Regions from separate parts of the Burkholderia sp. APQ4-4ca genome, predicted to be linked through region 2. Evidence: predicted binding sites of a transcription regulator. Region 2 holds the regulator's gene; the other holds the start of a gene.
The links. The regulator FNR, encoded in region 2, switches genes on or off when oxygen is low (the NO sensors DNR and NnrR bind a similar motif). The targets are predictions, from matches to a motif close to TTGATNNNNATCAA.

Region 1: the regulator FNR is predicted to act here: its motif matches at 2,297-2,310, upstream of clpB (ATP-dependent chaperone ClpB).

What each region holds. Positions count from the first base shown of each region.
Region 1 covers NZ_JBYQCG010000220.1:138,702-144,478, forward strand. Annotated here, with positions in the region: gene AC3IFE_RS24315 (molybdopterin molybdotransferase MoeA) at 1-49, shown strand, start outside; gene moaD (molybdopterin converting factor subunit 1) at 69-326, shown strand; gene AC3IFE_RS24325 (molybdenum cofactor biosynthesis protein MoaE) at 337-813, shown strand; gene AC3IFE_RS24330 (group III truncated hemoglobin) at 894-1,454, opposite strand; gene AC3IFE_RS24335 (Rrf2 family transcriptional regulator) at 1,707-2,225, shown strand; gene clpB (ATP-dependent chaperone ClpB) at 2,383-4,980, shown strand; gene AC3IFE_RS24345 (YidB family protein) at 5,092-5,523, opposite strand; gene AC3IFE_RS24350 (ComEA family DNA-binding protein) at 5,612-5,777, opposite strand, start outside.
Region 2 covers NZ_JBYQCG010000241.1:8,865-14,641, reverse strand. Annotated here, with positions in the region: gene AC3IFE_RS31360 (DUF3005 domain-containing protein) at 1-121, shown strand, start outside; gene AC3IFE_RS31355 (universal stress protein) at 640-1,107, shown strand; gene fnr (fumarate/nitrate reduction transcriptional regulator Fnr) at 1,211-1,957, shown strand; gene AC3IFE_RS31345 (LysR family transcriptional regulator ArgP) at 2,006-2,899, opposite strand; gene AC3IFE_RS31340 (LysE/ArgO family amino acid transporter) at 3,009-3,629, shown strand; gene AC3IFE_RS31335 (aldo/keto reductase) at 3,977-4,924, shown strand; gene AC3IFE_RS31330 (helix-turn-helix domain-containing protein) at 5,128-5,777, opposite strand, start outside.

The sequences.
Region 1 (5,777 bases), on a different contig from region 2:
TGCAGGCGAGACCGTGCGTTTCATTCCGTTTTCCGAATTGCTGTCGTAACGCGGCGGCTTCCCGAACCATGAAGATCCAGCTGAAGTTTTTTGCAAGCGTGCGCGAGGCACTGGGCGTCGCCGACGAACAGGCCGACGTGCCGGACAGCGTGACGACCGTCGGCGACGTGCGCGCGTGGCTGCGCGTGCGCGGCGGTGCGTGGGCCGAGACGCTCGCCGAAGGGCGCGCGTTGCGCATGGCGTGCAACCACGAGATGACCGATCCCGACACGCGGCTCACCGAAGGCTGCGAGGTCGCGTTCTTCCCGCCGGTGACGGGCGGTTGAGGCGGGCGTGATGGCGACGATACGAGTCCAGACCGACGATTTCGACCTGAACGCCGAAGTGGCGGCATTGCGGGCGCGCAACCCGAGGATCGGCGCGGTCGCGTGCTTCGTCGGCACGGTGCGCGACCTGAACGAAGGCGATGCGGTTGCCGCGATGGAGCTCGAACACTATCCGGGCATGACCGAGAAGGCGCTCGAGAAGATCGCGGCCGAGGCCGGCCGGCGCTGGCCGGGCATCGACGTCGCGATCGTGCATCGCGTCGGCAGGCTGCTGCCGCTCGACCAGATCGTGATGGTCGCGACGGTCGCGTCGCACCGCGGCGATGCGTTCGCGTCGTGCGAGTTCGTGATGGACTATCTGAAGACCGAAGCGCCGTTCTGGAAGAAGGAAACGACGCCGGATGGCGAGCGCTGGGTCGATGCGCGCAGTACCGACGACGCCGCGCTCGCGCGCTGGGGCGTCGAGTCGGGCAACACGCGGCGCTGAGCGCGGCGCGCGGGCGATGCGGCGATGTGCCGCAAGTTCCGCTTGAACCGCAGATGCCGCATCGTCGCGCGTGACGGGCGTTACGCGTCCGGGTCGGCGCCGCGCCCGATGATCTTCGTCGGAAACGGCTCGCCGCGCTCGCGCGACGGCAACGCGTGCGGATCGTCGCCCGCGTCGCGGCGGCGCGGCGCGATCGCGTCGAGCAGCGCCTGCTGTTCGGCCGGAATCCGGTAGTCCCAACCGAAGCGGCTCAATTGCAGGCTCTGCGCGATCCGCAGCGCGGGCTCCATGAAACGGATCGCCGCGGCCGGCGCGTAACGCGCTTCGACGGTGTTCAGAAACAGCGACAGCCAGCGGCTGAAATGGGCCGGCTCGACGCCGTCGAGCGGCTGGTGCGCCTGCTGCACGTTGCCGCGATAGCCCTTGGTGCCGAGCACGAGGCTCGACCAGAACGTCACCATCTTCGGCAGATGATCGTCCCAGCGGCCGGCGAGCTTCGCGGCGAACACGGGCCCGAGCAGCGGATCGGCGCGCACGCGGTCGTAGAACGCGTAGACGAGATCGCGGATGTTGTCTTCGGTCGGCTCGGCGTCGCGGGGGCGGGCCGGTACGGGTTCGGGCGAGGCGGGCAGGGCGGTCATGACAAAAAGGGCTGGTGGAGCAGGGCGCCGACGGGGCACCGGGGTGGGCAACGAGCAGGACGCCGGCCGGATTTTGACGCAAAATAGCGTGCTGTCACCCTTGGAAAACGTGCGGATATCACGCATGTTATTGCGCGCCCGCGATCCCGGCAACCCGGGGCCGCGCCGCGGGACCTTCGGTCGGCCCTGCACGCATCGCGATCGGCCCGCCTCACGTCATCGGGGCACGATCGATCTTTTCCGTATTCGCTCATGAGACTCACCGACTACACCGACTATTCGCTGCGCGTGATGCTGTACCTGGCCGTGCGCGGCGAGGGGCTGGCGACGATCCAGGAGATCTCGGACGCCTACGGCATCTCGAAGAACCATCTGATGAAAGTCGTCCAGCGGCTCGGCGAGCTCGGCTGGGTCGACACCGTTCGCGGCCGCAACGGCGGGCTGCGGCTATTCGCCGATTCGCTGCGATTGACGGTCGGCCAGGTCGTGCGGGCGACCGAGAACGACTTCGCGCTGGTCGGTTGCTTTTCGTCCGACGGCAGCGACTCGCGCGGCTGCGTGATCGAGCCGCAGTGCCGGCTGAAGGGCGTACTGGCGGCCGCGCTCGATGCGTTCTTCGCGGAACTCGATCGTCACACGCTCGGCGAACTGGCCGAGCCCGGCTCGCCGCTCACGGCGCTGCTCGGCATTCGTCCGGTCGCGCTCGTGCGCGCCGCGCCGGCGCCGGACGAAGCGCCGGCGGCTGCCGAGCCGTCGTCGCAGGCCCGCTGACACGCGGGCGCCGCGTATCCCGAGCCCATCCCATCACGCCGCCGGGCCGCTTGCCGGAGATCCGGCAATTTTTGCGCTGAATCAACCCGAATTTCGCTTGAAAGCCGCATAACCATCCTCATCTTGGTGTTAATCGAAAATTGGAGGTCTCAACCAAATGAGAATCGACAAGCTCACCACCAAGTTCCAGGAAGCACTCGCGGACGCGCAAAGCCTCGCGGCAGGCCGCGACAATCAATACATCGAACCCGTTCACGTGCTCGCGGCGCTGGTCGCGCAGCAGGACGGGTCGGCCCGCTCGCTGATGTCGCGCGCGGGCGTTCACGTGCAGGCGCTGCAAGGCGCGCTGAACGAAGCCATTTCGCGCCTGCCGCAAGTGACGGGCACGGGCGGCGACATCCAGATCGGCCGTGAGTTGGCCGGGCTGCTGAATCAGGCCGACAAGGAAGCGCAGAAGCTCAACGACACGTTCATCGCGAGCGAGATGTTCCTGCTCGCCGTGTCCGACGACAGGGGCGACGCGGGCAAGCTCGCGCGTCAGCACGGCCTCACGCGCAAGGCGCTCGAAGCCGCGATCGCCGCGGTGCGCGGCGGCTCGCAGGTGCACAGCCAGGACGCCGAAAGCCAGCGCGAGGCGCTGAAGAAATACACGGTCGACCTGACCGAGCGCGCCCGCGCGGGCAAGCTCGACCCGGTGATCGGCCGCGACGACGAAATCCGCCGCTCGATCCAGATCCTGCAGCGCCGCACGAAGAACAACCCGGTGCTGATCGGCGAGCCGGGCGTGGGCAAGACCGCGATCGTCGAAGGGCTCGCGCAGCGGATCGTCAACGGCGAGGTGCCCGAGACGCTGAAGGGCAAGCGCGTGCTGTCGCTCGACATGGCCGCGCTGCTCGCCGGCGCGAAGTATCGCGGCGAGTTCGAGGAGCGCCTGAAGGCTGTGCTCAACGACATCGCGAAGGACGAAGGCCGGACGATCGTCTTCATCGACGAGATCCACACGATGGTCGGCGCGGGCAAGGCCGAAGGCGCGATGGATGCGGGCAACATGCTGAAGCCGGCGCTGTCGCGCGGCGAGCTGCACTGCATCGGCGCGACCACGCTCGACGAATACCGCAAGTACATCGAGAAGGATGCCGCGCTCGAACGCCGCTTCCAGAAGGTGCTCGTCGACGAGCCGAGCGTCGAGGCGACGATCGCGATCCTGCGCGGGCTGCAGGAGAAGTACGAACTGCACCACGGTGTCGACATCACCGACCCGGCGATCGTCGCCGCGGCCGAGCTGTCGCATCGCTACATCACCGACCGCTTCCTGCCCGACAAGGCCATCGACCTGATCGACGAAGCCGCTTCGAAGATCAAGATGGAAATCGATTCGAAGCCCGAAGAGATGGACAAGCTCGACCGTCGTCTGATCCAGCTGAAGATCGAGCGCGAAGCCGTGAAGAAGGAGCAGGACGAAGCGTCGCAGAAGCGCCTGCAACTGATCGAGGAAGAGATCGACCGCCTTGGCCGCGAATATGCGGACCTGGAAGAGATCTGGACCGCCGAGAAGGCCGCGGTGCAGGGCAGCGCGCAGCTCAAGGAAGAGATCGAGAAGGTGCGGGCGGACATCGCGCGCCTGCAGCGTGAAGGCAAGCTGGAGAAGGTCGCCGAGCTGCAGTACGGCAAGCTGCCGCAACTCGAGTCGCAGCTCAAGCAGGTCACGCAGGCCGAAGAGCAGGAGCAGCACAACCCGACGCGTCCGCGCCTGCTGCGCACACAGGTCGGCGCCGAGGAAATCGCGGAAGTCGTGTCGCGTTCGACGGGCATTCCCGTGTCGCGGATGATGCAGGGCGAACGCGAGAAGCTGCTGCACATCGAGGAAAAGCTGCACGAGCGCGTGGTCGGCCAGGATGAGGCGATCAGCGCGGTGGCCGATGCGATCCGTCGTTCGCGCGCGGGTCTCGCCGATCCGAACCGTCCGTACGGCTCGTTCCTGTTCCTCGGGCCGACGGGTGTCGGCAAGACCGAGCTGTGCAAGGCGCTGGCGTCGTTCCTGTTCGATTCGGAAGAGCATCTGATCCGCATCGACATGAGCGAGTTCATGGAGAAGCACAGCGTCGCGCGGCTGATCGGCGCGCCGCCGGGCTATGTCGGCTACGAGGAAGGCGGCTACCTGACGGAAGCCGTGCGCCGCAAGCCGTACAGCGTGATCCTGCTCGACGAGATCGAGAAGGCGCATCCGGACGTGTTCAACGTGCTGCTGCAGGTGCTCGACGACGGCCGCATGACCGACGGGCAGGGGCGCACGGTCGACTTCAAGAACACGGTGATCGTGATGACGTCGAACCTCGGCTCGCAGGTGATCCAGGCGATGACGGGCGCGCCGCAGGACGAGATCAAGGACGCGGTGTGGCTCGAGGTGAAGCAGCATTTCCGCCCCGAGTTCCTGAACCGGATCGACGACGTCGTCGTGTTCCATGCGCTCGACCGCAGCAACATCGAGTCGATCGCGAAGATCCAGCTCGCCCGCCTGCACGACCGGCTCGCGAAGCTCGACATGGCGCTCGACGTGTCGCCGTCGGCGCTCGAGCAGATCGCGAAGGTCGGCTACGATCCGGTGTTCGGCGCGCGGCCGCTGAAGCGCGCGATCCAGCAGGAGATCGAGAACCCGGTCGCGAAGCTGATCCTCGCCGGCCGCTTCGGTCCGAAGGACGTGATCCCGGTCGACGTCAACGACGGCCAGTTCGTGTTCGACCGCGTCGTGCACTGATCGCCTGCCGTCGGCAGCGTGCCCGGTTCGCACCGGGCGCAAAAACGAACACCCCGCCTCGGCGGGGTGTTTGCTTATGGAGCGGCCGAACGGGCCGCCCGATGGCGGTGGTCAGCCCTGCTTGTTGCCGCCGAACATGCCGGCGAGCTGCGTGAGCGTGCCGAGCACGTTCGACGTGTCGACCTGGCCGCTGGCCGGCACTTCGCCGTTCGGCGTCGCGCCGTTGACGACGTGCGGCAGTACCTGCGCGAGGATCGACGAGGCCTGCGACGGATCGATGCCGACCTTGCTCGCGAGCGCGCCGACGACGTCCGAGCCGAGCACGTTTTGCAGCGTATCCGGCGAGATCGGCTGGTTTTCGCCGGTGCCGACCCACGAACCGATGATCTCGCCGGCGCCGCCGGCCTTGAACTTCTCGATCAGCCCGTTCAGGCCGCCCGGCTGGTTGTTGATGAATTCGAGCGCGGTCGCGATGAGCGCGCTTTGCGAGTTGCCGCCGGCCTGGCCGCCGATGAGACCGCCAACGATGTCGAGGAGACCCATGGTTCTTCACCTTCACTGAAAAGGGCGCCGTGACGACGGCGCCCGTTGAACGAATGCCGCGCGTACGCCGTCGCGCGCGCGGCGCACATCAGGCGCCCGACGCCGCGGCGGCGGAGGCGGCCTTGTCCTTCTTGCTCTTCTTCTTCGAACCCTTTGTCGCCTTCGCGGACGATGCGGCGGCCGGTGCGCTCGCGCCGGCGTCGGCGGATGCCGCGGCAGCCGCTGCGGCCTTTTCCTTCTTCGAGGCGCGCTTG
Region 2 (5,777 bases):
CGCGCCGTCCGCGGGCGACACGCCGTTCGGTCCCGCTCATCGGATGTACGGCAGCGCGTACTGGCCCGACCATGGCCGCCGGCCGGAGCGCGTCATCGAGTTGACCGTCGTGCCGAGATAGCCCGCGCGACGTTTGAATCGATCGTTCGTTTGGGAACCGCCATCGGCCGATGACGATGACCGATGGCGGTGCATTCGCGCGCGACCGGACCGCGGGCCGAGACGTGCTCGCACGATGTCGCGGTAAACGATTCCGCGTATTGGCATCGGGATTCGCAATCATGCATGCCGCGCATCGTGTCGACGCACATGCGTTGATCGAAGTCATGGCGTCACGGCGCGATTTCGATTGAATGGCGCTACGTGCGCCGCATCGGCATGGTTGCCATGCCGGGTCGATGCGCGCGCATGCGTTTTCGCCGACGACGCAGCCGAACCATACGACACGCATCGCGCGATGCATCACGCGTGGCGCGCATGGCCACGCACGGCCGGCACAGACGGCGCGATCGCACGGCACGGCAGGCGCCTCGCTGCATGATCGCGGCCGTTGGTTTACCCTGCCTCGCAGCGTGGCGCATTGCCCGGCCCGATCGGCCATCCGGCCGACTTCGTTTCAACCCGCCATTCGGAGACACTATGTACAAGCGTATTCTGGTTGCCGTCGACGGCAGCGACACGTCCCGCCATGCGTTCGATGCCGCGCTGGCGCTCGCGAAAGCGCACGGCGCGGAGCTGCAGCCGTTCTACGTCGTCGAGAACGCCGCGATCTACTACAACGTGCCCGGCTACGATCCGTCCGTGTTGCGCGATCAGCTCGTCGCGCAGGGCAACGCGCTCGCGCAGGATTTCGCGAAGCTGATGCAGGCTGCCGGCGTGAAAGGCGAAACGCGGCTGAACGAAGCGACGTCGATCAACGACGTATCGTCGCTGATCCTCGACGGCGCGAAAGCGTTCGGCGCCGATCTGCTCGTGCTCGGCACGCACGGCCGCCGCGGCTTCCGCCGCCTCGTGCTCGGCAGCATTGCCGAACAATGCGTGCGCCACGCGACGCTGCCGGTGCTGCTGATCCCGGCGGCCGCCAACGCGGACGAGCCGGCTGCCTGAGCGGCGTTCGGCACGCGCGGCCGGTCGCGACGTTTTGTCACCCGACAGCGGCAACTTGCGGTGGGACAATGATTTCGTCGATCCAATGCCGGAGTAAACGATCATGCTGACGCCCGTCGCCACCCGCCCCGCCGCCGTGCCCCATACCGGCAGCTGGGCTCCCCGCCAGGCCGCACACTGCTCGTCGTGCGCGATGCGGCACCTGTGCATGCCGCAGGGCCTCGCGCCCGAAGCGCTCAGCCGCCTCGAGTCGGTCATCTGCGCGGCACGCCCGGTCAAGCGCGGCGAAGCGCTGTTCCGCGAAGGCGACGCATTCGACAACCTGTACGCGGTGCGCTCGGGCTCGTTGAAAACCGTCGCGACGCGCCATGACGGCCGCGAACAGGTCACGGGCCTGCATCTCGCCGGCGAAGCGCTCGGCCTCGACGGCATCTGCGACGATACGCACCCGCGCACCGCGGTCGCGCTGGAAGACAGCTCGGTCTGCGTGATTCCGTACAGCGCGCTCAAGGCGCTGTGCTCGGAAGCCGGCTCGATGCAGTTGCGCATGCACAAGCTGATGAGCGAGCAGATCGTGCGCGAAACGTCGCAAACGATGCTGCTCGGTTCGCTGAATGCCGAAGAGCGCGTCGCCGCTTTCCTGCTCGACGTGTCGTCGCGCTACCTGAAGCGCGGCTACTCGCCGTCGGAATTCAACCTGCGGATGACGCGCGAGGACATCGGCAGCTATCTCGGCATGACGCTCGAAACGGTCAGCCGCACGCTGTCGAAATTCCAGAAGCGCGGCCTGATCGAAATGCAGGGCCGTCACGTGCAGATCATCGACTTCGACGGCCTGCAGCACGTCTGATGCCGCCCGGCGCGCACCGCGTGCGCGCCGCCTGCGTCACGTCGCCGGTCAATCGAGAAACAGCGCGGCGCGCGCCTTCAGCGCCGCGCTGAAATCGTCGAGCCAGCCGATCGACAAACGCCAGCTCTGCCAGTACAGATCGATGTCGATGGTTCGCCCGCGCGACATGTCGATCAATTCACCCGCCGCCAGCTGGCGGTCGACCATTCGGTCCGGGCACATCCCCCATCCCAATCCCGTTTCGCATGCGCGCAGATAGCCCGCGACGTGCGGTATCCAGTGCTGCGGCGGATCGAGATCCGCGCGCGTCACGCGCCGGATGAAACGCGCCTGCAACCCGTCCTTCGGATTGAACATCACGCACGGCGCGCGGCGCAGCGCATCGCGCGTGATTCCCGCGTCGAAATAGCGTGCGTAGAACGCCGGCGAGCATACCGCGCGATAGCGGATCCGCCCGAGCCGCTCCGAGCGGCACCCCTGGATCGGCTCGGCCTGCGCGGTCACCGCGCCCTGCACGCTGCCGTCGCGGATACGCGACGCCGTGTAATCCTGATCGTCGATCACGAGGTCGAGCAGCGTCTCGCGCTCGGTGCAAAACGGCCCGACCGCGTCGATGAACCACGTCGCGACACTGTCGTCGTTGACGGCCACGCGCAACGTCGGCCACGCGCTCGCGATCTGGCCCGGCAACGCGGGCATCCGGCCGCCCAGCTCGGCTTCCAGCAGTTGCACGCGTTCGGTATGCCGGCACAACAGCGCGCCCGACGTGGTGGCGACGCACGGCTGCCCGCGCTTGACGAGCACGCTGCCGACCCGTTCCTCCAGCAGCTTCACGCGCTGCGACACGGCCGACGGCGTGACGTTCAGCTCCTTGGCCGCCCGCTCGAACGAGCCGTGCCGGATCACCGCCGCGAGGGCATCGAGCAACGCGTAGTCGAGCATTAGATTTCCTTAATCCACATTAGGTGATTTAGCTTCTCTTATTCCCATACCGACCGCAGACTAGCGCTACCCGATTCATTCGTCTACTGCTTCCACGGCTGTCCCCCTCATGAACTGGCTCGCTTTTTCCCACGGCGCCGCACTGTGCGCGTCGCTCATCGTCACCATCGGCGCGCAGAACGCGTTCGTGCTGCGCCAGGGCATCATGCGCTCGCACGTCGGCAAGATCGTGCTGCTGTGCGCGGTGTCCGACATGATCCTGATCGGTGCTGGCGTCGGCGGCGCTTCGGTGCTCGTCGAGCGCTATCCGACCTTCGTTCACGCTGTGCTGTACGTCGGCCTCGCGTATCTCGCGTGGTTCGGCATCAATGCGCTGCGCCGTGCGTTCAAGCCTGGCCACGACACGCTCGACGTGCGCGGCGACGCCGTCGCGCCGCCGCCGCAGGGCGCGCTCGCGATCGTGCTGATGACGCTCGCGTTCACGTGGCTCAACCCGCACGTGTATCTCGACACGTTCCTGCTGATCGGCACGGCCGGCGCGCGCGAGCCGGAAGGCGCACGGCTCGCGTTCGCGATCGGCGCGATGACGGTCAGCATCGTGTGGTTCCTCGGGCTCGGCTATGGCGCGCGTTTGCTGGCGCCGTGGTTCCGCAAGGCGGTCGCGTGGCGCGTGCTGGATGGTGCGATCGGCAGCATGGTGCTGTTCCTCGCGGCGGTGCAGTTGCGCTGACCGAACCGTCCGCGCACGGGCGGCCGCGTGCCGTCCGGCTTTCCCTCCGCGTCGGCGCCCCGCCCGCGCAATCTGCGTGTTCCCGTCGCGCACGTCGCCGCAAAAATTCGCTCCCGATCGAACTTAGCCACCCGGCGGACTCACGCAGCGGACACGGCCTCCGTCATCTGCCGCAATCCGTCCACCATCGCGACGTTACCGCGCCTGCACGAATCGAAACGATCGGCGAGAATGTCCGGTGTCCCGCGACCACGGCGGAACCGCCCCGCGCATCCTGCCGTCCCGCCGCGATCGCCTCGACCCATCCCGCAGTTCAATCCCGTTACCTGCAGTTATCGGAGAGGAACATGGCCCATCGCACCCTCGGTACATCAAGCATCCAGGTTTCGCCGCTCGCGTTCGGCGGCAACGTCTTCGGCTGGACCGTCGACGAGAACGCATCGTTCGCGTTGCTCGACGCACTCGCCGACACCGGCATCAACTTCATCGACACGGCCGACGTCTATTCGGCCTGGGCGCCCGGCAACCACGGCGGCGAATCGGAAACGATCATCGGCAAGTGGCTGAAGCGCTCCGGCAAGCGCGAGCAGGTCGTGATCGCGACCAAGGTCGGCCTGCTCGGCACGCGCGCGGGGCTGTCGAAAGACAACATCCTGAAGGCCGTCGACGATTCGCTGCGCCGCCTGCAGACCGACTACATCGACCTGTATTTCTCGCATCGCGATCTGGCCGACACGGCCCCGCTCGAAGAGACGCTCGGCGCCTATCAAACGCTGATCGACGCGGGCAAGGTGCGCATCATCGGCGCGTCGAACTACAGCGGCGCACGCCTGCGCGAAGCCGCCGCCATCAGCGCGCGCGACGGACTGCCCGCCTACCAGGTCATCCAGCCCGAATACAACCTGCTCGATCGGGCCGACTACGAACGCGATCTCGAGCCGGTCGTGCGCGAGCTGAAGCTCGGCGTCGTCAACTACTACGCGCTCGCGAGCGGTTTCCTGTCGGGCAAGTACCGCAGCGAGGCCGACCTGAAGAAGAGCGTGCGCGGCGATCGCGTCGCCGGCTATCTGAACGCACGCGGCCTGCGCATCCTCGCCGCGCTCGATGACGTGTCGGCGAAGCACGGCACGCAGCCGGCCGCGATCGCGCTCGCATGGCAAATCGCGCGGCCGACGATCACCGCGCCGATCGCGAGCGCGACGTCGCTCGAGCAGCTCGCGCTGCTCGGCGAAGCGATCCGCGTCACGCTCGATCAGGACGACATCCGCCGGATCGACGAGGCCAGCGCGCCCTGAAGCCGCTGGCGGCAGGCCGATGGAATCGCACGCTCGAGCGGTTCCGCGGCCTGCCTGCGATTCACGCAGGACGGGTGGATACAATGGCGAGCATCCGATGGCCGCGGGGCTCGACCGGGCTTCTTCGCGCCGAATCAAAATCACACATAAAAACCGCCGATGAACCACCTTGCCCGCCGTTCCCGTTACGTCCGTCACGCTCGTCATGCACGCGCCGCATCGCGCAGCGCCATCGGCGACGCGCCGTAGCGCTCGCGAATCGCGCGGCTGAAGTGCGCCTGGCTCGAAAATCCCCAGCGAAACGCGATCTCGCCGATGCTCGTCTTGCGCAGCCGTGCGTCGGTCAGCTCGCGATGCGCGTGCGACAGCCGTTCCGACCAGATGTGCTGCGTGATCGATTCGCCTTCGGCCGCGAAGAGGCGGCCCAGATGCCGCAGCGACAACCCGACCGCATCGGCGACGGCTTGCGGTCCGAGTTCCGGCTCGCCGAGATGCGTCGCGATGTACTGCTTCGCGGTCAGCAGGTACGACAGCGATGCGCGCGATGCGCCCGCGCCGTTCACTTCCGTGTCGATGAGTTCCGCGATCAGCGTGCGCGTGTGCTCGACGAACCGCGCGACGTCGCGCTCGACCGGCGCGTGCATGAACCGCTCGACGCTCGCCCGCAACGTCGCGCCGAGCATCGCGCCCGCGCCCGGCTTCGGCGCGATGCGCAGCGGCAGCGCGGCCAGCTCCGCATCGAGGCGGTCGTCGAACGTCGTGATCGGGATATCGATCAGCAACTGCCGCATCGGCGTCAGGAATCCGAACAGATAAGGCACGCGCGTGTCGTAGACGACCACATCGCCGGCTT